DNA from 2 places in the Jezberella sp. genome. Region 2 is predicted to be linked to the other one. Evidence: predicted binding sites of a transcription regulator. Region 2 holds the regulator's gene; the other holds the start of a gene.

Region 1 (14,927 bases), on a different contig from region 2:
GCGAGAATGATCTGGTCAGGCAAGTACAGCCGAGGCCATAATAATTTGGTCACCTCGATTTGCTTTTGTGCTGACAAGCCCTGAAGCATCGGCACACGGGTCACCAGATCCCGGGCACCCATCTCAATATCAAGTCTTGGATTTCGCTCTAGAAACCGCCAGCGCCCTTGCACCTGACTCAGTAAATCTTTATATATTGCCCCGCTGATGAGTGAGTGACTGAACATTTGGTCATAGCGCTCGCGCTCCAGCTTACGGGCAATCCTACCCAAATACCGCTCTTGCAGCCACAACGCGTACGTTGGGTACTGCAGGTTTAGCGCATGCAGACCTTCATTAATCAGGACTAGCCGCTCTTGATGTATAGCTAAGATCTCTTGGCTAACCTCTTCGCCGAGCAGGGGCCGAACCTCTGTCTGTGCGAATTGGATGACCAGATTAGCGGCTGATCGCATGACGAGCAAAAGCGCAAACCGCTGCGCCAGCTCAGCAGCCAGCCAACGCTGCACGCCCAAGGCTTTGTGTAATTGCAACGCCTGTCTGAAACGGCGGGGGTAACGCATGGCGCGCATGGCCGCACGCCGAAAGCCTTGGCTGCCGTGCGTGCGAATCGCATCTTCGGTGCGCTCGGCCCTGCTAAGCAATAAGGTGGCGATCTTCTCGTCGATGAGCTGTTCTTTGAAAATGTCGAAAAACATTTCATGCTCATGCCGCGCGAGTATGGCGAGCCCGAGTTCAACGCGATCATGGGCAGAAAATTTTTCGAGCAGTCCCTCTGTGACTTCAGCGGTATTGATCGCAAGCGCTTCACGCACTTTGTCACGCGCCTGATCGGACAGCCCCTCCAATCGTGCCAGCGTCTCGGCTTCTGCTTGAATACTGCTCATCGCCTCGACTAACGCCGTGTTGCGCAGTGCCTGGTCTTTGCGGCTCAGACGGTTCAAGCCAAGCAGGGTGATCAATGGCCTGAGCGTTAACCCTTTGATGACAAGCGTCGCCAAAACAAACCCAGTCGCGGATACGCCAACAAAATGACGAATATCCTCGGGGATATTTTGATGCTCAATCACCGCCAAGGCCAGTGCCACCGAAACCGCACCTCTCAAGCCTCCCCAACACAACGCTATTTTGTACCGCCCCCCGACTCGGGTGCTGAGGTTTGCGACACTGAGCAAGGGCAATAAGCCAAAAACAACGATGGCTCGCGCCAATAGTGCGGCGATGAAGACAATCCCGATTTGCACAAGATCTTGCCAGGTCAGGTTGGGCATCAGCCTTGGGATAAGCATGGCTGCTAACAGGAAGATCAGTGAGTTTGCCCAGAAGCCGAATTGATGCCAGGCCTGAGCCAGTATCTCGAATGTCGTCGGCGCCATTTTCGTGCGTCCGGTTGACCCCACGACTAAACCGGCAACGACGGTCGCCACCACACCTGACACACCAAAATAGCGCTCTGAAACGAGGTAGGACAAATAAGCCAGGGATAGCGTCAAAGATATTTCGGCCGCTGGCCATCCCCTGAGCAATTGGAACAACTCACAGGTGATCCGCCCCATCACATAGCCGGTCAGCGCCCCGCCAAGAAACAAAAAGGCAGTATCGGTCATTACCCGACCGACTTGCCAGGTATCCGCATGGGTGACAACGCCGAGCAACACGGTATAAACCGCGATGGCACCGGCATCGTTCAATAGGCTCTCGCCTTCCACCAAGGTCATGAGTCGGGTGGGGGCACCCACTTCTTTAAACATGCCAATGACCGCAGCCGGATCGGTGGTAGCGACAATCGCACCCAGCAAAAGACAAGCCGCCAGACTGTAGTTGGTGAACTGGCTGACCAACAGGCCAACCGACAAGGTGCTCACGAAGACGGCGACAATGGCCATCATCAAGATAGGGCCTAGGTCGTCCATCAGACGGCGCACATTCATGGCCAGGGCGGTTTCAAAAAGCAGCACCGGCAAAAACACCACCAGAAACGTCTGATGCGACAGGTCGAAAGTGTGGATAATGCCCAGAAAATCGCCCAGAATGGGCGGTAACCACGCGCTCGCATGGGCGGTGATGGCGAGTAAAAACCCGCAGATGGCCAGCATTAATGAGTGAGGCAATCTCAATGTTGCTGCGAGTGGTGGCAGAAAGCACACCACCATGAGCAGGCCTGCAAGGCCGAATACCAACTCGCCGATGTCCATATCGCCCAACCCTTCACATGTGGATAACCACAGGGCCATTCTGGGCGAATGAGGCCCCGCACGCAAGACTTAAGCGGTGAGCGCTACTCTCATTTTTTTCATGGCAGCAACTTCAATCTGGCGGATCCGTTCTGCAGAGACGCCAAATTCATCGGCGAGGTCGTGCAGCGTAGCACCACCATCGTCCTGCAACCAACGCGCTTGAACGATGCGCCGTGAACGCTCATCCAAATTGGCCAAGGCGGTCTCTAAACCAAGCCCCTGCATGTTGTCGATCGCGCGGCGCTCAAGTACCTCGGAAGGCTCATCTTGCCCGTCGTCCGACAAGTAGGCGATCGGGGCGAACGAATCATCGTCGTCATCTGGATTTTCAAGCGCCATCTCGCGCCCAGACATCCGGACTTCCATTTCGCGCACTTCTTCCGGTTTGACGTTGAGCGTTTGCGCAATATGCGACACCTGCTCGGGATCGAGCGTGTGCCCGTCAGGCCGCATGCTTCGCAGGTTAAAAAACAGCTTGCGTTGCGCCTTCGTGGTGGCAACTTTCACCATGCGCCAGTTTTTGACGATGTATTCGTGAATTTCGGCTTTGATCCAATGAACCGCAAAAGAGACCAACCGAACGCCGCGCTCGGGGTCATAACGTTTCACTGCCTTCATCAGGCCGACGTTACCTTCTTGAATCAAATCGGCGTGTGGTAATCCGTAACCCAAGTATTGGCGAGCAATCGACACCACGAGTCTCAGATGAGATAGAACCAGTTCGCGAGCGGCGTCAATATCTTGCTGATCCCGCAGTGAACGAGCAAGTGCTACTTCGTGCTCAGCCGATAACACCGGCAGATGATTCACTGCCGTGATGTACGCATCGATTGAACCCAGTGCGCCGGGGTTGGCGATCGCCATCGCCAGTTTATTTTGAGCCAGAGTTACTGTTGTCATATTGATTCGTTACCGCCCCCATAAGGGATGACTATCCGTGCAGTCACATGATGTTATCTTAGCACTCTCACACATCGAGTGCCAATAGGATTCTCCATTTTTAGAAAAGTTCCGTATTCTTATCGAGGGTGTTAACCTTGAGTTGGACTGGGGCACAATGTGGCTCAGTCTGTCTTATTTATGCCGCGGACTTAGTATGGCCGATTTATTCAAATTTCTTTCTAAAATCCTGCTTGCCTGCTTTCTTGTCATCCTGGTTGGGTGGGCGAGCTACATCGGCGTGCGGTATTACCATGCTGAACAAGTCGCCTATCGCTGGATTTCAGGCCTCAAGGCGAAACAGGCTGCCTGGGAAAACAAGATCTCTGCTGCGGGTGGGAATACGCTCATTGGATACGCTGGGCCAGAGGCTGCCCACAAAGTCGAGGGGTTGTCGGGTAACTTATCCGGGCTTGCCTATGACTCGCTGCAACAGCGGCTTTGGGCAGTGGTGGATAAGCCTGCTGCGCTCGTGGCGATGTCTCTTGACGGCGTCGTGATTGCGACCTACCCCTTGAAGGGCATTTCTGAGGCAAACGGGGTTGCTTGGCTCGGCGCCAACAAGATCGCGCTGGTCAATAGCCGGCGCAATCGGGTCGCCATCGCAGAAATTCCTCCCACGCCGCAGACCATTGATGTCACTCGCGCTTTCTCGCTGGTGCTCAGATTCGGTGAGGACGAGGACAGCAACTATGGCTTTCAGGGCTTGGGCTACGACCTCAAGCGCGATCGGCTGTATATCGCAAAAGAGCATAGTCCCAAGGGTCTCTATCGAATCAGTGGTCTAAGTAATTTGCAGTCTCCCGAGTCTCGCGGCCTCAGAATTGAAAATTTTAGTTATTGGTTGGATGAAATTCCCTTTGCAACAGATCTTTCCTCGGTTGAGATTGACCCGAGCAACGGACGCGTTTTGCTGCTCAGCGAAGAGTCTCAGCTACTCATACAGGTTGATGGCGATACCGGCTCTGGCCGAGGCATGCTAGAAATGTCGGCCAAAGGCGAAGGACGTATCCCGAAACCGGAGGGTGTCGCCATGGATGACCAGGGCAACATTTATATCGTCAGCGCCCCCAACTTGTTTTACAAGTTTCGCAAACCCTAATTCGGCAAACCGGGGACAGACAAGACGTGGCCCGCTTGGCTCGACTCTACGCCCCGGGGGTAACACAATTGGTGGTTGCCTCGTTTTCCGTGGGGGCAGCGCAAAGTCAATCACTCACCCCAGCACTCTTTGGTCAAATGCACGCTTGGCTGGCAACAGCCAGTCATCTTCACAACGTGCCTGTTCATGGGTGGTGCTTTGACGCGTCTGGTGTCGCCCTGCTGGCGACGCCCAAAGACAGCCATGGGATGGGCCGTCTGGTACAGATGCTTGGCCGGAACATTGCCTCTCGCTTGGTTCAGGGTGCGGTATTTACAGGCCGTTATCGATCGTGCTTGCTACAAAACGGTAGGTGGGTATTGCCAGCACTTATTTGGTTGGAAACCAAGCCGAGTGGGCCTGCCACCACGACAGCCGCCGAGTCCTGGCCCTGGTCGTCCGCCGCAACCCATATTGGTGTGCGGCCATCCGTTTGGCTAACACCCCACGCAGACTATTGGGCTTGTGGCAACACGCCCTTTGACAGACAGGCGGTCTATCGCCAAAAGCTGACCGAAGGCAACTCGTTCGGGCACACACAAGCAATCGTTGCCGCACTCCACGGTCAGTGGGCGTTGGGTGATGCAGATTTTCTGGCCACCATTCAGACTGAGGCCAACCGACGGGCGAGCCCATTACCAAGAGGACGACCTCGAGGCCGCCCTCCAAACACCCCCGAAGCTGCCTGAAAATCGATTGGTTGATGGCTAGCAATCAAAGCGTATGGCCCTTGTTCCGTCCCCATTTAATATCTCGAGTGGTGTAGAACTTTATAATTAAGGGACGCACCATTAGCTTTCACTTGCTCATACGGGTTTTCCAAGGTATTGTCTGTTTTCGCACTGCACCATCTTCGTCGCAATGCCATCGGAGCACGTCATGAGCACCTACCCAATACATTTTCATCCGGCCAAATCGGTGCGGACATCAACCACTGCCCCCGTCGGTTTGCCGAAGGCTCAAGGCCTCTATTCGCCAGCCAACGAACACGATGCGTGTGGCGTGGGTTTTGTGGCGCACATCAAAGGTCACAAAAATCACGAGATCATCGAGCAAGGCTTGAAGATCCTCGAGAATCTTGACCACCGTGGGGCGGTAGGTGCTGATAAGCTCATGGGCGATGGCGCCGGGATTCTGATTCAGATCCCCGATGTGTTCTACCGTGAAGAGCTTGCCAAACAAGGGGTCAAACTACCCGCCCCCGGCGAGTACGGTGTCGCGATGGTGTTTTTACCGAAAGAGATTGCCTCTAGGCTTGCCTGTGAGCAAGAGCTTGAGCGTGCGGTCAAAGCAGAGGGTCAAGTCGTGCTGGGCTGGCGTGATGTACCGGTTGATACCGATATGCCAATGTCCCCAGCCGTGCGTGCCTGTGAACCCTTCATCCGTCAACTATTTATTGGTCGCGGTGCAAACGTCATGGTGCCGGATGCTCTTGAGCGCAAACTCTACGTCATCCGCAAAACCGCCAGCCATGCCATTCAATCGATGGGCTTGGCGCACGGCAAAGAGTATTTCGTGCCGTCAGCGTCTGTGCGTACGGTTGTTTATAAGGGCCTGCTCTTAGCCGATCAAGTGGGTCGGTACTACCGAGATCTCGCCGACCCGCGCACGGTGTCAGCAGTCGCTTTGGTGCATCAGCGCTTCTCGACCAACACGTTCCCCGCTTGGCCGCTGGCCCATCCCTACAGGATGATTGCGCATAATGGCGAAATCAACACCGTCAAAGGGAACTTCAACTGGTTGCGCGCGCGCGAGGGCAAAATGCAATCCGCGGTACTGGGCGAAGACCTAGCCAAACTGTACCCTATTGTTTATGAAGGTCAGTCAGACACGGCCACGTTCGATAACTGCCTCGAGTTACTGGTGATGTCTGGTTATTCACTTGCCCATGCGATGATGATCATGATCCCAGAAGCCTGGGAGCAACATACACAGATGGATGCCAGCCGGCGTGCCTTCTACGAATACCACGCTGCCATGATGGAACCCTGGGACGGCCCTGCAGCTGTCGCTTTCACCGATGGCCGTCAAATCGGCGCAACCCTGGATCGAAATGGTCTGCGCCCTGCGCGTTACCTGGTCACCGATGACGACATGGTCGTGATGGCATCAGAAGCTGGCACCTTGCCAATCCCTGAAAGTCGCATTGTCAAAAAATGGCGTCTACAGCCTGGCAAGATGTTCTTGATCGATCTCGAACAGGGTCGAATTATCGATGACGCCGAGATCAAAGCTCAACTGTCGAACTCACGTCCTTATCGACAATGGATCGAAGGCCTGCGAATCAAAATCGACTCATTGGCAGCACCGCTATCTCCTGCCCCAGCTGCAAGCCAAGAAACCTTGCTTGACCGTCAGCAAGCGTTTGGCTGGACGCAAGAGGATTACAAGTACGTGCTCGAGCCGATGGCAGCCTCTGGCGAAGAAGCCACTGGCTCGATGGGTAACGATGCGCCGCTGGCCATCCTGTCGAATCGCGCTAAGCCCTTCTACAATTACTTCCGCCAACTATTCGCGCAAGTGACCAATCCCCCGATTGATCCCATTCGTGAACAAATGGTGATGTCACTGGTATCTTTTATCGGGCCGAAACCCAACCTGTTAGACATCAACAACGTCAACCCGCCGCTAAGACTTGAGGTGATGCAACCAATTCTCGATCACGACGAGATGTTGCGCATTCGCTCAATCGCTGAAGTCACCGGTGACAAATTTAGTAGCCAAGAAATAGACATCACCTATCCGGCTGCCTGGGGTGCCGAAGGGATCGAAGCACGCGTCGCTGCTTTATGTGCCAGCGCCTTGGATGCGGTAAGAAGTGGCTACAACATTCTCATCCTGACTGACCGCCAGGTGGATCGTCATCGTGTTGCTATCCCCGCCTTGCTCGCGACTTCAGCAATTCATCAAACACTGATCCGCGAAGGTCTTAGAACCAACACAGGGCTCGTGGTTGAAACCGGCTCTGCACGCGAGGTTCATCACTTTGCACTGCTGGGTGGCTACGGGGCCGAGGCAATTCATCCTTACTTGGCCCTCGAGTCGCTTGCTGCAGCGGCGACAAGCCCAGAGTACGCTGAAAAAGCGATCAAGAACTTTATCAAGGCGATTGGTAAGGGGCTCAATAAAGTCATGTCCAAAATGGGCATCTCGACCTATATGTCTTATTGCGGTGCGCAGATTTTTGAAGCAGTCGGCTTGCAGTCTGGCCTGATCAATAAATACTTTTCTGGCACACCCAGCAACATCGAAGGGGTCGGTATTTTTGAAATTGCCGAAGAGTCTTTGCGCACCCACCGTGCCGCTTTCGGTAGCGATCCCGTGCTGGCCAACGCCCTTGACGCGGGTGGCGAATACGCGTTCCGAGTGCGTGGTGAAGAACACATGTGGACACCAGACTCCATTGCCAAATTGCAGCACGCTTCGCGCGCTAACAGTTACAACACGTACAAAGAGTACGCGCAGCTGATTAATGACCAGAGCAAGCGCTTGTTGACGCTCAGAGGCCTGTTCGAGTTCAAGGTAGACCCTGCTCGCGCAATCTCTCTGGATGAGGTCGAACCCGCCAAAGAGATCGTAAAACGGTTTGCGACCGGCGCCATGTCGCTTGGCTCAATTTCTACCGAGGCACACTCAGTCTTGGCAGTTGCCATGAACCGAATTGGCGGCAAATCCAACACAGGCGAAGGTGGTGAAGATGAATTGCGCTACCGCAACGAGTTACGCACGGGCGAGAGCGGCATTCAAGCGGGCGCGACGCTCGCTTCAGAACTTGGTGCTGACCGTATTGCCGCTGATGTGCCGTTGCAAGCAGGCGACTCGATGCGATCAAAAATCAAGCAAGTTGCCTCTGGTCGCTTCGGGGTCAGTGCAGAATATCTGGCCAGCGCCGATCAGATCCAGATCAAAATGGCACAAGGCGCCAAGCCTGGTGAAGGCGGACAGCTACCGGGCCACAAAGTCTCTGAGTACATCGCCAAATTGCGCTGTTCTGTGCCTGGCGTCGGCTTGATCTCACCACCTCCGCATCACGACATTTATTCAATCGAGGATTTGGCCCAGCTCATCCATGACTTGAAGAACATCAACGACAAAGCATCCATCTCAGTCAAGCTCGTCTCCGAAGTCGGGGTCGGTACTGTTGCTGCGGGTGTCGCTAAAGCCAAAGCAGATCACGTCACCATCTCTGGCCACGATGGCGGCACGGGTGCCTCACCCGTGTCATCGATCAAACATGCTGGCACCCCCTGGGAGCTCGGCCTTGCCGAAACACAACAGACGCTAATGCTCAATCGCCTGCGCAGCCGTATCCGTGTTCAGGCCGATGGTCAGATGAAAACCGGGCGCGATGTGGTGATCGGTGCACTGCTTGGGGCAGATGAATTCGGCTTCGCAACCGCGCCCCTGGTCGTTGAGGGCTGCATCATGATGCGTAAATGTCACCTCAATACCTGTCCGGTCGGGGTTGCAACGCAAGATCCCGAGTTGCGCAAAAAATTTCAAGGCAAACCAGAATACGTGGTTAACTTCTTCTTCTTCATCGCAGAAGAAGTGCGCGAAATCATGGCACAACTGGGGATTCGTCAGTTCGACGATCTCGTCGGCCGTGTCGATTTGATTGATACCCGAGCAGGCATTGACCACTGGAAAGCAAACGGACTGGATTTCAGCCGTGTGTTTTACCAACCTCAAACCGACAGCTCACCTCGTCAAATCGAGGTGCAGGATCACGGGCTTGAAGCTGCCCTGGATCATGAGCTGATCGAGCGCGCCACCCCCGCGATCGAGCGCGGCGAAAAAGTATCGTTCATCGTGCCTGTACGCAACCGTAACCGTACCATCGGGACCATGCTATCCGGCAGAGTCGCGACCAAATACGGCGACCAAGGCCTGCCGGATGACACCATCCATGTTCAATGCAATGGCACAGCTGGTCAAAGTTTCGGGGCGTTCTTGGTCACTGGGATCACACTTGACTTGGTCGGTGAAGGTAACGACTACGTCGGCAAAGGTTTATCAGGCGGCCGCATCATTGTTCGTTCACCGAACGATTTCAGAGGTTTTGGCCCTGAACACATCATTGTGGGCAACACCGTGTTGTATGGTGCAACGTCTGGTGAAGCCTATTTCAACGGGGTGGCCGGCGAGCGATTCGCGGTACGTAACTCTGGGGCTGCCGCGGTCGTCGAAGGCACAGGCGATCATGGTTGCGAGTACATGACTGGCGGTACCGTGGTCGTGCTGGGTGCGACGGGGCGAAATTTTGCCGCAGGGATGTCTGGCGGTATTGCTTACGTTTGGGATCCTGACGGTACGTTCGCCAGCCGTTGCAACCTGAGCATGGTGGCGATAGAGCCCGTGCTGGCGGCCAAACAGCAAGAGCAAGACCAAGGTATCGCTTTGTTCCACCCCATGACTCGGGGCGCTGAACGTGAGGCCGACGACGTCATTCTGCGTCGTTTAGTCGAAAATCACTTCCGCTACACAGGCAGTTTCTGCGCACGAGATCTGGTCAGCAACTGGGACATCGCACGTGGCAAATTCGTTAAAGTCATGCCTGTCGAATACAAAAGAGCGCTCGCTGAAATGTGGGCTGCCGCCAACCCTAAAGCTATTGCAGCATAAGAGATCATCATGGGCAAAATTACTGGTTTTCTTGAAATAGAACGTCTGCAAGAAGCGTATGAGGCGCCAAAGAGCCGTGTCAAACACTGGCGCGAATTCGTGTTGCACCTCACGGACGAACAAGCGGGTAAGCAAGCGGCACGATGCATGGATTGCGGCGTCCCATTTTGTAACAATGGTTGTCCTGTCAACAACATCATCCCTGACTGGAACGACCTGGTCTATCGTCAAAACTGGCGCGGTGCGATCGATGTGTTGCACTCAACCAATAACTTCCCCGAATTTACCGGTCGGATTTGCCCTGCCCCTTGCGAAGCTGCGTGCACACTGAACGTCAATAATGACGCGGTTGGCATTAAATCCATTGAGCACGCGATCATCGATAAGGCTTGGGAAGAAGGTTGGGTCGTCCCTCAGCCGCCCGAGCAAAAGACGGGCAAGCGGGTCGCAGTGGTTGGCTCTGGCCCTGCCGGGTTAGCCTGTGCGCAGCAACTCGCTCGGGTCGGACATGACGTAACGGTCTATGAAAAGAACGATCGGGTCGGCGGTTTGCTTCGTTACGGCATCCCTGACTTCAAACTTGAAAAGCAATTGATCGATCAGCGCGTTAACCAAATGCAAGCCGAAGGCGTCACCTTCAAAGTCTCCCACTACATCGGCAATGCCGACGATGTGAAGGCGAGCAAGGGTCTCGCTGTCGTTACCCCGGCTGCGCTTAAAGCCGAATACGACGCGATCGTGCTGTCAGGTGGTGCCGAGACGCCCCGTGACTTGCCAGTAGAGGGTCGCGAATTAGATGGCGTCATGTATGCCATGGATTTCCTGCGTCCTCAAAACAAAGTGGTGGCCGGTGATAAAGTCGAGGGTCAAGTCCTCGCCAAAGGCAAGCATGTCGTGGTAATTGGCGGTGGTGACACAGGCTCAGACTGCGTTGGTACTAGCAACCGTCACGGCGCAAAATCAGTGACTCAGATTGAACTGATGCCCAAACCACCTGAAACCGAAAACAAAGCGCTGACGTGGCCCTACTGGCCCGCCAAGCTTCGCACATCCTCCTCTCACGAAGAAGGTGCAGAGCGAGATTGGGCAATCACCACCAAGCATCTAGAGGGCAAAGACGGCAAGGTTGAAAAGCTGGTTGCCTGTCGGGTCGAGTGGGTCAAGGATGAATCCACCGGCCAAATGAAGATGCAAGAAGTCAAAGGTTCAACCTTTGACATCAAGGCCGACCTAGTCCTTTTGGCGATGGGGTTTGTCGCACCCGTCAATCACGTGTTGAAAGCCTTCGGTGTCGACCAAGATGCTCGTGGCAACATCCGAGCCAACACCGACGACTACCGCAGCAGCATCGATAAAGTCTTCGCCGCCGGTGATATGCGCCGCGGCCAATCTTTGGTCGTTTGGGCAATCCGTGAAGGACGTCAATGCGCGCGCTCTGTCGATGAGTTTTTGATGGGCTCAACCGAACTGCCGCGATAGCGCGAATGTCATTTATCCTTGCGCTGGATCGGGTCACACTCGGTTATGGTCAGAGAACAATCCTCAAAGATATTTCTCTGCACGTCGCCAAAGGCGAAGTTGTTGCGTTGATGGGGGGGTCTGGCTCTGGGAAGACCACCCTACTCAGAGCCGCCACTGGTCAACTGCGACCGCTGCAAGGGTCGATCAACCTGTTTGGGCAGGATATGGCGACCTTTGACGAAACGGCACTTCGCCGTGCGAGGCAAAGAATGGGGGTCCTGTTTCAGCAAGGTGCTTTATTCACTGACTTGAACGTGTTCGACAACGTGGCGTTTCCGCTCAGAGAACATGAGTCACTGCCTACCCTGCAATTACAGGAAACGGTGCTTGAAAAACTAGAGGCGGTTGGTTTGCGCGCAGCGGCACACCTGAAAGTGTCTGAAATATCGGGTGGGATGGCCAGGCGCGTGGCCCTCGCTCGTGCCATCGTGATGAAGCCAGAACTGATTTTGTATGACGAGCCTTTCGCAGGTCTGGATCCCATCTCTGTGGGCGTCACCGCTCGCCTCATTCGGCACTTGTCTACCACCTTGAACTGTGGCTCACTGATCATCACGCACGATGTCGCAGAAACCTTCGATATCGCGGATCAAATCTATCTCATTGGACAAGGCGCGACCAAAGCCCAAGGCTCACCGGCAGTGCTGCGGCAATCCGACGATCCCTATGTACAACAGTTTTTGGGAGGCTTGGCCGATGGCCCCGTCGCCTTCGACTACCCTGTCAGTGCAGCGTTCGAAGCGTGGTTAAAAACGCAGTCAGGATATTCATGAAAGCGTTCGAGTTACTTTCATCCGTGGGCCGCTTCACCAGTCAGCAATTGCGTTCATTGGGCGCATTAGCCCACCTATTTTTTTCGATTTTGCAGCGCAGTGATATTGCGATCAGACGACCACGATTAGTCTTTAGTCAAATCCATTTCATCGGCAACTACTCGCTCACCATCATCGCCGTGTCAGGGCTTTTTGTCGGATTTGTGTTGGGACTACAGGGCTACTACACCCTCAACCGCTACGGCTCAGAGGACGCTCTCGGTTTGCTCGTGGCACTTTCGTTAACCCGAGAACTGGGGCCTGTCATCACTGCCCTTTTGTTTGCTGGGCGCGCCGGGACATCACTGACGGCTGAAATTGGTCTCATGAAGGCTGGCGAGCAACTTTCAGCCATGGAAGTCATGGCCGTTGACCCAATCCGCCGGGTGCTGGTGCCTCGGTTCTGGGGCGGCGTCATCGCGATGCCCGTACTTTCTGCCATTTTTTCCGCAGTCGGTATCCTAGGGGGCTGGTTAGTCGCCGTCATGTTGATCGGGATCGATCCTGGTATTTTCTGGTCGCAAATGCAAAGCGGGGTCGATATCTGGAAAGACATCGCCAATGGCCTGATCAAGAGCTGTGTCTTTGGTGTTGCCGTGAGCACAATCGCCCTTTATTCGGGCTGGCGTGCAAAACCAACCCCTGAAGGGGTCGCTCGATCGACGACGCAAACGGTAGTCGCTGGGTCTTTAACCGTCTTGGGATTGGATTTTCTGCTGACTGCGCTGATGTTCAGCAACTAATGCGGACAATCAAGGTCAGCAATTAACAAAGGATAAAATCACCATGTCGAACGAAAAAGCTGATTGGTGGGTAGGACTCTTCGTTCTGCTCGGTTTAATTGCACTGACGTTTCTGGCGCTCAAGGCCGGTAACCTTAGCTCGTTTTCACTCAGCAAAACCTACAGTGTGCAGGCAAAATTCGACAATATTGGCGGGCTGAAAGCTCGGGCGCCCATCAAAAGCGCTGGCGTTGTCGTTGGTCGTGTGTCCAGCATCACGTTGGATCACACAAGTTTTCAGGCGATCGTCACCTTGGACATCCAAGCGGGGATAGATTTCCCAGAGGATTCCTCTGCAAAAATTTTAACCTCTGGTTTGCTGGGCGAACAATACATTGGGTTAGAAGCCGGTGGCGAAGATAAAATTCTAAAAACAGGTGACACAATTCGTTACACGCAGAGTGCTATCGTGCTCGAAAGTCTCATCAGCCAGTTCTTGTACAGTTCTGCTGACAAGCAGGGAGCAGGCACTACTAGCCCAGGTGCAAGCACTGGATCCAAACCCGAGCGATAATGTTACAAATTATCGCTATTATCCTGATACAACATCAGGCAGGATTGATCAAGGCTGAAATCCCTCATGTATGTCCCATTAAGTAAAGCACTCTTCAGTGTTTTAGTATGCGCGTCCCTTCTCGGTTGCGCCACGAGCCCTTCGGGGCCGGCAAACCCAAATGATCCTTTTGAGTCCTCCAATCGCGCCATTTACAACTTTAATGATGGCGTCGATCGCGCCATCTTGAAACCGCTGGCACAAGGCTACCAAGCGGTGACCACCGTCGAAGTGCGCAGCTGCATCAACAATATGTTTCTCAACGTTGGCGAGATCTGGTCAGGGTTCAACAGCACATTGCAAGGCCGGCATGAAGACGCGCTCAACACGATGGGCCGATTCTTGCTCAACACGACGGTCGGGCTAGGTTGCTTTGACTGGGCAGGGGCGAATGGCGCCAAACGGATTTCGAATGACTTCGGGGTGACGCTCGGCGTCTGGGGCGTCAGCACTGGGCCTTATATCGTTTTACCAATCCTCGGGCCCAGCAATACAAGAGACGGCGTCGGCAAGTTAGTGGATGCCTACATCAATCAAGTCGAAGTGGGTCAGACCATCCACAACATTGGCGTGCGCAACAGCCTCTATGCCCTTGAACTACTCGAGCGCAGAGAAGCGCTGCTTGGCATTTCAGACACCGTTGACAAGACAGCGCTTGATTCGTATAGCTTTATTCGAGATGCCTATCTGCAAAGCAGAGCGGCACAGGTTCGCGGCGCTGCGGCTGAAGAAAACCATCTACCGAATTACGACGACAACGACGACACATCAACCACTGACAGTAATAAAAAGTAGACAGACATGACCTTCAAAAAAATAATGGCTCTGGTGTTGTTCTGGGGTGTTTCACAACTCGCCTGCGCCCAATCGTCAGGCACTGCCGCCAACGCGAACACAGCAACAACACCTGTAGAGTTTATTGACCAAGCGGTCAATTCAACGTTGAACAGCATTAAAAATGACCCATCGATCAAGATGGGTGACATGGCTCGTATCTCGCAAGTCGTGGATCAGTTTGTCGGGTCCTACGTCGATTTCAGAAAGACAACACGACTTGCGGCTGGCCGTCACTGGAAAGACGCGACCCCTGAACAGCAAGAAGCTTTGTCGCAAGCATTTAGAGTGACCTTGCTAAGAACCTACGCAGGCGCATTTACCCGCGTTGAGCCAACAACTGCGATGAAGATCATGCCTTTCAGAGGCGATACCGCAGCAGAGGATACGGTGGTCAGAACCCAGCTATTTAGACGGCCAACCAGCGAAGCAACCATCTTGGATTACAGGCTCGAAAAAACGCCAACCGGTTGGAAAATCTAC
Region 2 (14,927 bases):
ATGTCGTGGCGCTGTTTGCTCGCCTGAGAATCGTCTCTATGCCGTCTTACGATCACTTATTGAACGATCTTGAGCTTGCGCCAGCCCGCACCAGAGACGTGTTGAAAACCCAAAAGCACAATCTGATGATCGGCGCACTGGCTGCCCTCGCCAGTTACGCCTTGTTTCACTTGGTGACGGTATTTCCGCTTTCTTGGGTGGCCTTGTACTCGAGTCGGTCGGTCAGTGAGTTCTTATCGATTCAGATGCTAGGTGCCTGTGCAGCCTTTGTCTCAATGCTCGCCTCGGGTTTGATCGCTGACCGCTTTGGGCGCAGGATGACGTTGGGTGCGTTAGCCATATTGATTGCCTGTTTTAGCGAGCTTGCACCGTATTTGATGGGCGGTGGTGATACGTTTAAGCAAAACGCGTTTGTCTTGGTGGGGTTTGTCCTGCTTGGCTTATCTTTTGGTCAAGCAGCGGGCGCGGTGACGTCGAACTTTCCGTCCAGGTTTCGCTATACCGGCGCTGCGCTGACCGCTGATCTGGCTTGGATATTCGGTGCTGCGTTTGCCCCCTTGATCGTGCTGGGTTTGTCGGCTTACCTGGGATTATCTTATGTCAGCATTTATTTGCTGTCGGGGGCGCTGGGCACTATCGCTGCGCTGAGCGTCAATCGCTCGCGATAGCCTTGACGCATTCTGCGACCAAGGCAGGCCCTCGATAGATGAGACCAGTATAGAGCTGCACCGCCTGCGCGCCTGCTTGAAGTTTTTCGACAGCATCTTGGCCACTCAAAATGCCACCGACACCGATGATGGCGGTCTGTGACCCGAGGTGTTGCCTTAAGCGCCGAATCACATGCAGTGATTTCTGATGAAGCGGTGCGCCTGACAAGCCGCCTGTCTGGTCCGCGTTCGGCAACCCAAGCACAGCACTGCGATCGAGCGTCGTGTTGGTCGAAATGACGCCATCGATGCCAAATTTGGGCAGTAAATCTGCGACCACATCGATTTCTTCGTCACTGAGGTCTGGCGCGATTTTGACAGCGATGGGCACCCGCTTGCCGTATTGATCAGCCAGCGCTTTTCGTCTATCGGTCAGCACGGTGAGCAAATTCGTCAACTCGCTACCAGATTGCAATGAGCGCAGGTTCTTGGTGTTGGGCGATGAGATATTGACTGTGACGTAATCGGCATGAGCATAGACGGCAGTCAAACCCAGTAAATAGTCATCAGAGGCTTTGTCGATGGGCGTATCCGCGTTTTTGCCAATATTCAAGCCGAGAATTCCCCCTTGAGTACGCCACTGACTTTTTTTGACATTAGCCAAAAACGTATCAAGACCTTCGTTGTTAAAACCGAGGCGATTGATGAGCGCATTGGCTTTGATCAGTCGAAACATCCGTGGCTTGGCGTTGCCTGGCTGTGCACGCGGCGTCACCGTCCCCACCTCGATAAAACCAAAACCTAAGTTGCCCATGGCATCGATATGGGCACCGTTTTTATCTAATCCTGCTGCCAACCCGACTGGGTTTCTGAGCGATAGGCCCATGAGTGTTGTTGGCGCTAAACATTGGTCGTGTAAGAGCCCTCTGGTGAGTGAACAGTCGTAGGCCCGTTGCAAGCCGTCCAAGGTCGCCTCGTGAGCAGTTTCGGCATCAAGCGCAAAAAGCGCCGCGCGAGCAAGGGGATAGGCTTGAAAAAGTATCGACATAGTGAGCGCTTAAAAAGTCAGGTTTCGTCAAGAGCAGGCAGTGTATCTTGCCAATGTCCGTTGACGCGGTATTGGGCGGGCTGAAACGCCGCTTTATAGGCCATTTTTCGACTATGCCCAATCCAGTAGCCGAGATACAACCAAGGTAGCTCTAACGAGCGGCATTGTTGAACTTGCCACAAAATACTATAGGTACCGAGACTGCCGGCGTATTCAGGCTCATAGAACGTATAGACCGAGGATAAGCCGAATTCGAGCATATCGATGATGGACACCATCAAGAGCGTACCGTCCTCTTGGCGAAACTCGACCAACCGTGTGTTGACACGGCTGGCTAAGAGAAATTGACTGTATTGTGTGCGGCTATCCTCGTCCATGCCACCCCCGGGGTGTCTGCTGGCTTGATACCGGGTGTACAAATCAAAATGCTCGGAAGACCACGCAAGCTCAGCCACGAACGGGCGCAGGTCTTGATGTCTTTTTGATACTCGCTTTTGCGTGCGATTTGCTTCAAATCGCTTAGCATCGATACGGACTGGAATACATTGCCTGCAGTCATCACAATAAGGGCGGTAGGTGAAGAGCCCACTTCGTCTGAACCCCTCGTTCACGAGATGAGAGTAGGTATCTGTGTTGATGAGATGGCCCGGTGCCGCCACCTGAGAGCGCGCCTGCCGGTTTGGCAGATAGCTGCAATCGTAGGGGGCCGTCGCGTAAAACTGCAATGCGGCAAAGGGAAGCTCTTTCAGTCTGCTCATGGATTGGGCGGTGCCCATAAATCATGTCAAGATTGATAGTACACGCGGACGGTTTAGGCAAGCAACGTCAAAGGCTGCAGTTGACCCGTGTGATCAATCCAGCCGGGTCGCCAAAGCAAATCGGCTTGCCCAACCGTCTGCTCAAGATGCTGCAAAAAATGCGCTCGTGCGATAGGCGCAGCACCGAAGGATGCCAGATGAGCCGTCTCCATTTGACAATCGATCAGCCGCACGTTTTGACGTTTGAGAAAGTTCACCAGATGGACAAAGGCGATTTTTGAGGCGTCGGTTCGGTGCATGAACATCGACTCACCGAAGAACATCGTTCCTAGGCTAATCCCATACAGACCTCCGACGAGCTCGCCATCCATCCATGTCTCAATGCTGTGGGCTTGGCCTACCTGATGCCAAGCGCGATATGCCTGTTGTATTTGTTGAGTAATCCAAGTGCCGGGTTGACCATCCCGCAGCGTGGTCGCACAGTGAGCGATCACTTGCTCAAATTGTGTGTCAACCGTCACGACGACACCAAAGTCGCGCAAGGCTTGTTGAGTCGCGATCTGCTTCAAGCGCTTCTTTAGGCTATGCGAGATATGAAGTTTGTCGCAATCAAGCACCATTCTTGGCTCAGGAGACCACCAGAGAATCGGCTCACCCTGATTAAACCAGGGGAAAATTCCCTTTGAATAAGCTCGGCGCAAGGTTTGAACCGTGAGGTCACCCCCAGCGGCCAGTAAGCCTGCTGGCTGAATTAGGGCCGAGCGAGGGTCCGGGAAGGGAGCGCCAGGCATGAGCCAAGGTAGATCGAGTGAGCTCATCCCAACAGGTCGGTAAGCTAGCCTCGATTGGCAGCCAGCGCGTAGTGGTGAGGCCCAAATTGACCGGCTTCTCGGTCTCTCAAATAATGTTTGAGGGTTGTTGAGACCGACCGAAAAGATAAGTTATCCCACGGAATATCGTCCAAGTCGAACCAACGAGCTTCGATCGTTTCTGGGCCTGGGTCGAGTTTTGCACTCAGTGCGGTCGCCAGAAAGTAGATGTGGATTTGATCTGCTTGGGGAATATCAATGGTGGTGTAAAGATGACCTAGCTCGATGTCTGCACCAGCCTCTTCCTGCGTCTCTCGCTCGGCACCTTGACCTAAGGTTTCACTGAGCTCCATGAAGCCAGCGGGCAAGGTCCATGTGTTCGCGCGAGGTTCAATGGCCCTCAAGCACAGCAACACCTTGTCACCGAGAATGGGCATGGTGCCAACGACAACACGAGGATTCTGGTAGCTGATGGCACCGCATTTTTCACACAAATCACGTTCGCGATTGTCACCCGGCGGGATCAACCGGGTGATCGAATGCCCGCATTGGCCGCAAAAATTTTGTCGACGAGGCGCCGGGAAGAAAAAGTTAGGATCCATGTTCATAGCGCTATTTTACCGGCACGGCGGGATTTGCGATGAAATTCATGGTGATGCCAATATTTTCATGTTGAACCCACTGTAGCGGGGCAAAGGTCGCCATCGCTGAGAAGTTGACTTCGGTTGGCCGCGCGCGCAACCTGACAGCTTGCGCGGCGTTAGACTCGCCTTGCTCAATACAGTCAAGAACCGCAGTGCCTTGCTGATTGACCAAGAGATCGGCCAGCAGGAACAGATCTCGATCGTCCATGCGTGCTGGCCCCAGATCTGTATCGGCGTAGATATTGCCCAGATCGTCGGTGAGCCAGCGGGTAATTTTTTTGACGGTTAAGCCGTTGTGGGTACGAACAGAGCCGTCTTGCGGAATTAAATGCAGAATAAAAGGCGCTGCATCAAGCCGCACATAAACACGCTGCGGACCGTTTTGAAAGAAATAGCGACCGTCAGCTTCACTCGCATAGTTGCGACCGAAAAAGCTGAGCATTTGTGTGTTGCTGACACCGACGCCGGGCCCGCCTTGCTGAGCGTCACCTGAGGGATGCAGTCGCCATTCGCCTCGGCTGCTCAGGGATAGCCAACCGGCGACGGCAGGCACGTTGGGCCAACGGGCGATAGCGTCGATGACAGATTGATCCATGTCTAATCCGTTGAATCTTGAGCTGTTGTTGCCACGCAAGCGATGAGGGGCTTCGGGGGCTTGGAGGCGCAACCCGGAATCGAACCGAGCTTCACGGATTTGCAATCCGCTGCATAACCACTCTGCCATTGCGCCGGCACAAACTGAAAGGGGGAAGCATGGTGCTTCCCCCTGAATGTGGAGCGGGAGAAGAGTCTCGAACTCTCGACCTCAACCTTGGCAAGGTTGCGCTCTACCAACTGAGCTACTCCCGCATTATTACTGCCTTTTCACTACTTTCACCGCTACTTACTTACTTGTACTAACTTTCTTACAGCTACCAGCATACTGACTGTTGCAGTGCTATTTGCGCTGCTATCTGCGCTGCTATCTGCGCTGCTATCTGCGCTGCTATCTATTAAACATCTAGTAATATCAGCGAAGACTAGAATCATAGCAAATATTTCTAACTGATGTCAATCACAGATCCAACCCCTGTTCAAGATGAGCTCGATTTTCATCAAGTCGACCTGCAGCACCTTAATACACTGGGCTTGCCTTGCCAGGCGAATCGGTTGGTTGTGCTCAGTGCGTTGAGTCAATTGCCTGCGATCTCTCAGTTCGCCTCAACAGGTGCTCGCTGGCTTGTGTTGGGGGGGGCAAGCAACGTGGTGCTGCCGGCTACGCTAGATCAGCCAGTGTTAAAGGTAGCCCTAACAGGTATCAAGCTAATTGCGGATCAAGCTGACGCTTGGATCATCGACGCGGCAGCTGGTGAAAGCTGGCATGCTTTTGTCAGCCATTGCATCTCGCAGGGTTGGCCCGGCCTCGAAAATCTCGCGCTCATTCCAGGTTCTGTGGGGGCGGCGCCGGTGCAGAATATTGGAGCCTACGGGGTTGAGCTTAACAGTCGCATCGAATCCGTTTGTGCTTGGCACATTCCTGAAGCGCGGTTTGTGACGCTGACCGCACAGCAATGCGCTTTTGCTTACCGGGATAGCATGTTTAAACGCACGCCACCTGGGACTTGGGTGATCACGTCGGTTCGATTTCGCTTGCCCAAACCTTGGCAGGCGATCACTCACTACCCGGATCTTGCTCGCAGTGGCTCGTTGTCGGCATTGCCGTCAGGCACGATCACGGCAAGACAAATATTTGAGTTGGTCTGTCAGATCAGACAATCCAAGCTACCCGATCCGACAGTGTTGGGTAACGCAGGCAGTTTTTTCAAAAACCCCGTGGTGTCCGCAGCGCAGTTTGAATCGATTCGACAGGCGTATCCAGACCTCGTGGGTTATCCGCAGGATAATGGCTTGATCAAGCTCGCAGCAGCTTGGTTGATTGATCAAGCTGGCTGGAAAGGGCAGCGTAGGGGACGTGCGGGTGTGCATGAACGGCAAGCCCTCGTGATTGTCAACGAGGGAGGGGCGACAGCAGCAGACATTCTTAACCTAGCAAACGAAATTGTTGCCAGTGTGCAGGATCGCTATGGCGTGCAGCTCGAGATGGAGCCGACTGTCATTCAGTGATTCAAGCCCAGCACGGTGGGCATGTCGTAGAGCCCTTGCTGCTGACCGTTCAGAAAGCGAGCAGCGCGAAGGCTGCCTTCAGCATAACCGGCACGACTGCTGGATCGGTGGGTAATTTCGATACGCTCGCCGGCACCGCAAAAGTAGACGGTGTGATCACCGACAATGTCCCCGCCCCGTACGACTGAAAAACCAATCGTGCCGGTTTCTCTTGGGCCAGTATGACCTTCACGCGACCACGTGGCAACGTCATCCAGACTTTTGCCCCAAGCGTTGGCGACCACTTCGCCCATCTTGATGGCGGTGCCCGAAGGGGCATCGACCTTGTGCTTATGATGTGCCTCGAACACCTCAACGTCGTAGCCCGCATTTAAAATACGAGCGGCCATATCCAGCAATTTGAAAGTGGCATTGACACCAACACTCATGTTTGGGGCGAAGACGACAGCAATGGATTCTGAAGCATGCGTGATGGCCGCCTTGCCCGCTTCATCAAACCCGGTCGTCCCGATGACGATATTGACGTGATAACGCTGACAGGCCGCCAAATGGGCGAGTGTCCCCTCGGGGCGGGTGAAATCGATCAAACAATCTGCCTGCTGTAACGCATCAAGCGAACCACTGATCAGCACCCCACTTTGGCGACCTAAAAAAGCCATTGCATCCTGACCAATGGCGGGGCTGCCCGCGTGCTCTAGCGCCACAGTCAAGGTTAAGTCTTTGGCGTGAGAAATGGCCTCAATCAGCATTTGCCCCATTCGGCCGCTGGCACCCGCTATCGCAATTCGAGTCATGATTCTGGTTTTCGCTACTGTGGGTTACCGCATGGGTTGAGTACCCGTCACACCGACGTCGGTGGACGAAGCTGGGTCAGCCATACGATCCACCAAGCCCCCGTCAGCCTGCACGCCTGGGATCAGTTTATCGACGGCTTCAGGTTTGTCGCTGTCGCGTCGCACTTGCTCTGCGGCGACTTGCGCAGCGTCTTTTTGAGGTTGGTTGAGCTCTTCTTTGGCGATTTGATAAGGCTGAAGCGTTGGTTGCTCGTCGCCTTGCCATTTCTCGACTTTACCGTCGACGAAGAAAATAGTGAGCTGACGCTCTTCTATTTTGCCGCTACCGGCGCGATAGAAATAGGGGTAATCCCATCGGTTGGCATGGAACACATCCGTCAGGGCTGGCGAACCCAGTGCGAATTTGACCTGCTCTCGGCTCATCCCGGGCTGGATCATCGCAACCTGCTCTTTGGTGATCCAGTTGCCTTGTTGAACCCCAACCTTGTAGGGAAACCCGAATTTGGTCGACGAGCAACCGGCCAGGCCGATGATTAAACCGCAGCAGACCACGCCGATGCGGGCAAAAGTAGCGAATTTGGATGATATGGACACTGCACGGCCCCTGTTGGGAAGACTGTCAAAGACGGTATGATAAAGCTTTACAGAGTCTGTTGTCAGGACTGACGCAAACTAAAGGTAATTTGTGCAATTAGATAACAACGAAAGCGGTCTGAAAAACCTGGGTTTAAAGGCGACTTTCCCGCGACTTAAAATACTCGATATCTTTCGTAAATCAGGCGCAAGACACTTGAGCGCTGAGGATGTGTATCGATCGCTGATCGCTGAAAAGATCGATATCGGCTTGGCGACGGTTTACCGGGTGCTCACCCAGTTTGAACAGGCAGGGATACTGCTGAGAAGCCAGTTTGATGGTGGCAAGGCGATTTTTGAGCTCAATGATGGCGATCATCACGATCATTTAATCTGCACCAATTGCGGTGCCGTTGTCGAGTTTTCGGATGAGGCCATCGAGAAAAGGCAACATGAAGTGGCGCGTCAAAACGGTTTTACCCTCGAGAGCCATGCGATGGTGTTGTATGGCGTGTGCGGCGACTGCACGAAGCACCCCTCGCGCAACGTGTCGTTGGTCTAACCTTCAAGTAGCTCTTTCGCGTGCTCGCGGGTGGTGTCGGTGATTTTGAGCCCCCCCAGCATACGCGCGATTTCTTCGATGCGAGCCGACGGCTCGAGACGGTCAATATTCGATTTCGTGGCCTGAGCTGACTGAAGCTTGGTGACCTGATAATGATGCTGTCCGCGCGCCGCCACCTGCGGCAAATGAGTCACACAAAGCACTTGATGGCGTTGCCCTAATTCGGCCAGCAAACGACCAACCACCTCTGCGACAGCCCCTCCAATGCCCGAGTCTACTTCGTCAAAAATCAAGGTAGGTACTCGAGCTGCACGACTTGCAATCACGGATAAGGCGAGTGAAATGCGCGCGAGCTCGCCCCCAGAAGCTACTTTTGCGAGTGGCCGCGGTGTTGTCCCAGCATGGCCAGCAATCAAAAACTCGATTTGATCTTGGCCGTGGACGCTGGGGGTTGCCGGTGTCACAGCGACCTGAAAACTGGCCCCCTGCATGGCCAGCGTTTGCATGACTGCAGTGACTTCCTTGGATAATAGAGTGGCAGATTTCTTTCTGGCAGCTGACAGGACACCGGCAGCCTCAAGATAAGCTTGTTTGAGAGCAATTTCCTCTTTTTTGAGGGTGTCGATATCTGAGGAGGCGATCAGGGCTTCTCGCTTTGCCAATAGCTGTTGCAGAAGGTTGTACAAGTGTTCTGGGTCGGTTTTAAGTTTTCGTGCCGCATCAAACAGACTGCTCATGCGCGCTTCGACAATTGACAACCGAGCAGGGTCGAGTTCGACCCCTGATAAATAGATGTTTAAGTCTGAAATCGCCTGATTAACCTCATTGCTGGCCGAGGTGAGGGCATCGTGCACAGACTGCAGCGTGGCATCATGTCGTAGTAACTGGCTGAGCGTTTTAACCGCAACAGCAAGTTGATGCTGCGTTGAAGTCTCTGACTCATCAAGCAGAGCGAGCGCGCTAGACGCACCGTCAATCAAGGCTTGCCCATGGGCCAGACGGGTGTGTTCTGCAGAAATATCATCCCACTCATCCGCGACCAGCCGCAAGGATTGCAACTCGCCGATTTGCCAGTCGAGTTTCTCTTGAGTGACGGCCAGCGCACTGGCATCTTGGGTGGCAATTTCAAGCTGTTTGACGACAGTGCGCCAAGACTTCCAGGCGACGACCACCGCCTGCTTGAGCGCTTGATGCGAGCCATGAGTGTCTAATAAATCACGTTGATTATCGATGCGCAACAAACTCTGATGGGCGTGCTGACCGTGAATATCAATCAGCTGTTCGCCCATTTCTTTGAGTTGAGTGAGGTTGACTGGCGAGCCATTGATATACGCCCGGCTGCGGCCTTGCGAATCGACGACTCGTCTCAAGACGAGTTCGTCTTCTGTTTGAAGGTCGTGATCGTTTAGCCATTCGCTGATGCTGGCTGTCGGGGTAAACACGGCGCTGATTTCAGCCTTGGCTGAACCTTCGCGAAGGACACTGATATCAGCGCGTTCGCCTAGTGCAAGCGCAAGCGCATCGATCAAAATGGATTTTCCTGCACCGGTTTCACCCGAAAAAACGGTAAAGCCGCTGTCAAATTCGATGTCTGCGCGGTCGACAATGACAAAGTCACGAATATGTAAGGCTCTCAGCATGCAGCTTAATCCCTGTCGCTACTGCCGCTTGGCATGCGGTTCCAGTCGAGTTTGCGACGCAGTGTTGCAAAAAAACTGTAGCCGGCGGGGTGCAGAAATCGGATGGTATGCGGCGCTCTTTTGACTTGAATCACATCGCCCGGCAGCAGGTCAGACCACGTCTGCATATCAAAGTGCACGCTGGCACCAGCCTCGACTCGGCTCATGGTGGTCAAGGTAATGCTGAGATTGCCTCGGTCGGGGATCAAAATCGGCCGATTCGACAGCGTTTGCGGGGCAACCGGCACCAGCAAGATGGCGTTCACCTCGGGATGAATGATGGGCCCCGCGGCCGACAGTGCGTAAGCAGTTGATCCGGTGGGGGTAGCGACAATCAAACCGTCAGCTCGCTGGGTGTACATATAGGTACCGTCGACTGCGACTCGCACCTCTATCATGCCACCCCGACCCGCGCGGCTCAGCACGACATCATTCAGCGCGGTCGCAGAAAACAGTTTTTGGTCACCTCGCCAGACGCTACCTTCGAGCAACATGCGCGGTTCTGACTCGTAGTTGCCCTCAAGCAGTTGCTGCAAGACTTGCTCGGCGTCTTCCATGGGGACATCAGTGATGAATCCCAACCTGCCATGGTTAATGCCTACGACAGGGATGTCGTAGGGGGCCAAGTGCCGTGCCGCACCCAGCATGGTGCCGTCTCCCCCCATCACAATGGCAAGGTTTGCGCGGGCCCCGATTTCTTCAAACGTGGCGCTGGGGTACTCAGTGACCCCTGTGTGTTGCGCTGTCATTTGTTCGATCAACACTTCTCGACGCGCCGCAACGAGGCGGGCAGCGAAGGCACGGAGTTGGCCATGCAGGGCAGCATCCTGGTAACGGCCAATTAACGCAACGGTGGAAAAATGCATCAAACATCCATCTCAATCATTCTTGATCGATTATAGGGGCGAGGAGGTAGAATAACCACACTATGGATGATCGTTCCCGCGCATTACTGAAAGCACTGATTGAGCGTTATATCGACGACGGCCAGCCCGTCGGGTCGCGCACGCTGTCTAAGGTGTTCGATCTATCGCCAGCCACGATCAGAAACGTCATGGCGGATTTAGAAGAGCTTGGTCTGATCCATAGCCCGCATACGTCTGCCGGCAGGGTTCCCACGCCACGCGGTTATCGCTTGTTTGTCGATACGATGCTTTCGGCACAGCCCTTCGAGCTCAATGTCAACACCAATGTTCGCGATCTGTCGCCGGCGTCTGATCCGACCCGAGCGGTCAATGCCGCAGCTGATCTCTTGTCGAGTCTGACGCAATTTGCTGGGGTTGTACTCGCACCTCGGCGATCGCACGTTTTTCGCCAGATCGAGTTCATTCGGCTGTCTGAGAAGCGAATTTTGTTGATTATTGTGACCCCCGATGGGGATGTTCAAAATCGGGTGTTGCTTACGCCGCGCGACTATTCTGATATGGCCCTGATTGAGGCTGCCAATTTCTTCAATCACAACTTCGCAGGCAAATCGTTTAGTGAAGTTCGTCATACGTTGGCGAGTGATTTGGCGAAATTGCAAGAAGATATGTCTCGCTTGATGCAAGCTGCGGTCGAGGCAGGTGCGCAGGCCGCTGATGAGGGAGAGACGGTGGTCATCTCTGGTGAGCGCAAACTCATGGATGTCAACGAACTGGCCTCAGATATGGATCGGTTGCGTAAAACCTTCTCGATGTTTGAGCGTAAAACCGATTTGCTGCAATTGCTGGACGTCTCTAGCCGAGCGCAAGGGGTTCAGATTTATATTGGCGGTGATTCTCAGTTGGTGCCGACCGAAGATGTGACAGTCATTACTGCTCCCTATGATGTCGATGGTCGGATCGTCGGCACTTTAGGCGTGATTGGCCCCACCCGCATGGCCTATGAGCGGGTCATCCCGATTGTGGATATCACGGCTCGTTTGCTGTCCAACGCGCTGAGTCACCATCACCCTGATCGATAGTGGCGCTGACACATTCGCGTGTTCTGATCCAGAGCTCGTTACCGTTCGGTTGTTCAGTTCGACGTCTTACCCGCTTCGGGTCTGCTTTATAGGGTTTTACTGTGTCAGAAAATTCCACTCAACGATCTTTTGGCCGGTTTTGGGCTAAAGCAAAACAATCAGAGCGTTTTATCCCTTGGCCGAATGATTTTCATCACGGCCGGGTGGGCGTGATTCTGAGCAATCTGGGGACGCCGGATGCGCCAACAGCGCCAGCAATTAAGCGTTATTTAAAAGAATTTCTGTCAGATTCTCGAGTCATCGAGATCCCTAAGTGGCTGTGGTGGCCCATCCTCAATGGTCCGATTTTGATGGCTCGCCCTCGCAAACTGGTTCCTCGGTATGCCAGTGTCTGGATGGAAGAGGGGTCTCCGCTGATGGTTTATACCAAGCGCCAAGCCCGTTTGGTTAAAGAAAATTTAGCCAAACGCGGCCTTGATGTGCTTGTCGAGGTGGGCATGCGCTACGGCAACCCATCGTTGAACGAGGCGATGAGGCAGCTCCATCACCAGGGATGCGACCATATTTTGGTCGTTCCCATGTATCCACAATATGCATCCAGCACCACGGCGACGGTCGTTGATGAGGTTGCTCGCGTTGTCGGACGGATGCGCGATCAGCCGGCACTGCGTTTTATCAAACGCTTTCACACGGATCAGGGATTCATCTCGACCTTGGGTCAACAAATTGCCCGTTTCTGGGATCTCGAAGGTCGGCCACAAAAACTGGTGATGAGCTTTCACGGTTTGCCGCAGCAGTGCGTCGATATGGGCGACCCGTACTGCCGAGACAGCTACGAAACGGCCCGGGCGCTGGCGAATTATCTCGGTTTGTCGGATGACCAGTATCTTGTGACGTTTCAAAGCCGCTTTGGCCCGACAAAATGGCTTGAACCTTACACCGAACCCACCTTGAAGCAGCTCGCGCAACAAGGGGTGACGGACGTGGACGTGGTCTGCCCCGGCTTTTTGGCGGATTGCCTCGAAACACTGGAAGAGATTCAGGTTGAAGTCTGTGAGGCATTTATGCATGCGGGGGGCAAGCGGTTTCGTTACATCCCTGCGTTAAATGACAGCCCGGCCTGGATCGAGTCTTTTTCAGATCTGATCGAAACGCATTTGCACGGTTGGCCTATCCATTCGCAAAAAGGTTAAAAAGACGACCCTTGAAAGGCGAATAGTTGCCCCCATGTAACTATTCACCTATGGTTTTTCGGAGCAGTTCAATGACCGCGCAGCAGGATCCAACAAAAGTCACCCCTGAACCCACGTCAGACGCTCAGGCGATTGACCAGCATTCAGAGCAAACGCAAACCTCTGACGACCCGCTGGTTTCGCTCAAAGCAGAACTCGAGGCTGCGCTGGTACAAGTTGCGCAACACAAAGATCAGGTGTTGCGCGCACATGCCGAGATGGAAAATGTACGTCGCCGGTCTCAGGATGAGGTCTCCAAGGCGCGCAAATTCGGTATTGAGTCATTTGCTGAAGGTCTGGTGCCCGTCATGGATAGTCTTGAGGCAGCGTTGGCTCAGACGGATCAGTCCGCTGAAGATATGAAAACAGGCATCCAAGCCACCCTTAAACAACTGGTCTCAGCGTTTGAACGCAACCATTTGAAAGGGATCGCGCCGGCAGCTGGCGAAAAATTCGACCCACATCAGCACCAGGCGATTGCCACTATTCCCGCTGATCAGCCAGCCAATACGGTGGTGACCACGTTGCAAAAGGGATATTTGATCGCCGACCGTGTCTTGCGTCCCGCCTTGGTCACCGTATCCGGTGGCCCAGCTGCCGCAAATTAAGTAGCTCATCTGCCCGCAGCGCAGGTGAAAGTGAAGAATCGTCGGTTTTTAAACAAAAACTGATGATTTTGGGCTTGAAATTGACCAAAATCCCCCCAATTACAAAACAACAGCACTTTATTTATTCTTGATTTCTGAACAAGGTAAGTCACCATGAGCAAGATTATCGGCATTGACCTCGGCACCACCAACAGCTGCGTTGCAGTGATGGATGGCGGTCAGGTTCGTATTATTGAAAACGCAGAGGGTGCTCGTACGACGCCTTCGATTGTCGCCTACCTTGATGATGGCGAATCGCTGGTCGGTGCGCCTGCTAAGCGGCAAGCGGTGACCAATCCCGCTAATACGCTGTATGCCGTCAAACGTCTGATCGGCCGTAAATTCAGTGAAGACGCTGTGCAAAAAGACATCAATCTGATGCCTTACAAAATTGTCAAAGCAGACAATGGCGATGCTTGGGTTGAAGCACAGCACAAAAAGCTGGCTCCTTCACAGGTCTCGGCCGATATTTTGCGCAAAATGAAAAAGACGGCTGAGGATTTTCTTGGCGAAGAAGTGACTGAGGCGGTGATCACTGTCCCTGCTTACTTTAACGATAGCCAGCGTCAAGCGACCAAAGACGCTGGTCGTATCGCTGGTCTTGACGTCAAACGTATCATCAACGAACCAACGGCGGCTGCCTTGGCGTTCGGGATGGATAAGTCAGAAAAGGGCGATCGCAAGATCGCTGTGTATGACTTGGGTGGCGGTACCTTCGATATTTCGATTATCGAAATCGCCGACGTCGATGGTGAAAAGCAGTTTGAAGTGCTGTCAACCAACGGCGATACTTTCTTGGGCGGCGAAGATTTTGATCAACGCATCATCGATTACATCATCGCCGAGTTCAAAAAAGATCAGGGCGTTGATCTGTCGAAAGACGTTTTGGCTTTACAGCGTTTGAAAGAAGCCGCTGAGAAAGCAAAAATTGAGTTGTCATCCAGCCAGCAGACTGAAATCAACTTGCCCTATATCACTGCTGATGCGAGTGGTCCTAAGCACTTGAACGTCAAAATGACGCGCGCCAAGCTCGAAGCATTGGTCGAGGATCTGATTGAGCGAACCATGGCGCCTTGTCGCACCGCGGTAAAAGATTCAGGCATCAAAGTGACTGACATCGACGACGTGATTTTGGTCGGTGGTATGACACGTATGCCTAAAGTGCAAGAGAAGGTCAAAGAGTTCTTTGGTCGTGATCCCCGCAAAGACGTGAACCCGGATGAAGCAGTGGCTGCAGGTGCGGCTATTCAGGGTTCGGTGTTGTCTGGTGACCGTAAAGATGTGTTGTTGTTGGATGTCACCCCTTTGTCTCTTGGTATCGAGACCTTGGGTGGCGTGATGACCAAAATGATCACTAAGAACACAACCATCCCTACGCGTTATTCGCAGTCGTTTTCGACGGCGGATGACAACCAGCCGGCTGTCACCATTAAAGTGTTTCAAGGTGAACGCGAAATCGCTGCTGGTAATAAAACGCTCGGTGAAT

The links. Region 2 encodes HrcA, which represses chaperone genes, less so after heat shock. Its sites were predicted from a motif close to TTAGCACTCNNNNNNNNNGAGTGCTAA; they were not measured.
Region 1: the regulator HrcA is predicted to act here: its motif matches at 3,196-3,222, upstream of rpoH (RNA polymerase sigma factor RpoH).

Annotation. Positions count from the first base shown of each region.
Region 1 covers NZ_CBAZRM010000011.1:23,508-38,434, forward strand. Annotated here, with positions in the region: gene AC1W8Y_RS09855 (cation:proton antiporter) at 1-2,195, opposite strand, end outside; gene rpoH (RNA polymerase sigma factor RpoH) at 2,265-3,137, opposite strand; gene AC1W8Y_RS09865 (SdiA-regulated domain-containing protein) at 3,334-4,278, shown strand; gene AC1W8Y_RS09870 (hypothetical protein) at 4,305-5,006, shown strand; gene AC1W8Y_RS09875 (glutamate synthase-related protein) at 5,197-9,942, shown strand; gene AC1W8Y_RS09880 (glutamate synthase subunit beta) at 9,952-11,421, shown strand; gene AC1W8Y_RS09885 (ABC transporter ATP-binding protein) at 11,427-12,236, shown strand; gene mlaE (lipid asymmetry maintenance ABC transporter permease subunit MlaE) at 12,233-13,018, shown strand; gene mlaD (outer membrane lipid asymmetry maintenance protein MlaD) at 13,062-13,571, shown strand; gene AC1W8Y_RS09900 (MlaA family lipoprotein) at 13,638-14,405, shown strand; gene AC1W8Y_RS09905 (MlaC/ttg2D family ABC transporter substrate-binding protein) at 14,412-14,927, shown strand, end outside.
Region 2 covers NZ_CBAZRM010000008.1:106,061-120,987, forward strand. Annotated here, with positions in the region: gene AC1W8Y_RS07910 (MFS transporter) at 1-668, shown strand, start outside; gene AC1W8Y_RS07915 (quinone-dependent dihydroorotate dehydrogenase) at 652-1,695, opposite strand; gene AC1W8Y_RS07920 (arginyltransferase) at 1,713-2,453, opposite strand; gene aat (leucyl/phenylalanyl-tRNA--protein transferase) at 2,507-3,271, opposite strand; gene AC1W8Y_RS07930 (NUDIX hydrolase) at 3,289-3,864, opposite strand; gene AC1W8Y_RS07935 (DUF2946 family protein) at 3,875-4,501, opposite strand; tRNA gene AC1W8Y_RS07940 (tRNA-Cys) at 4,563-4,636, opposite strand; tRNA gene AC1W8Y_RS07945 (tRNA-Gly) at 4,680-4,755, opposite strand; gene murB (UDP-N-acetylmuramate dehydrogenase) at 4,954-6,009, shown strand; gene dapB (4-hydroxy-tetrahydrodipicolinate reductase) at 6,003-6,803, opposite strand; gene AC1W8Y_RS07960 (outer membrane protein assembly factor BamE) at 6,828-7,397, opposite strand; gene fur (ferric iron uptake transcriptional regulator) at 7,489-7,938, shown strand; gene recN (DNA repair protein RecN) at 7,935-9,578, opposite strand; gene AC1W8Y_RS07975 (NAD kinase) at 9,584-10,483, opposite strand; gene hrcA (heat-inducible transcriptional repressor HrcA) at 10,546-11,562, shown strand; gene hemH (ferrochelatase) at 11,664-12,755, shown strand; gene grpE (nucleotide exchange factor GrpE) at 12,827-13,402, shown strand; gene dnaK (molecular chaperone DnaK) at 13,556-14,927, shown strand, end outside.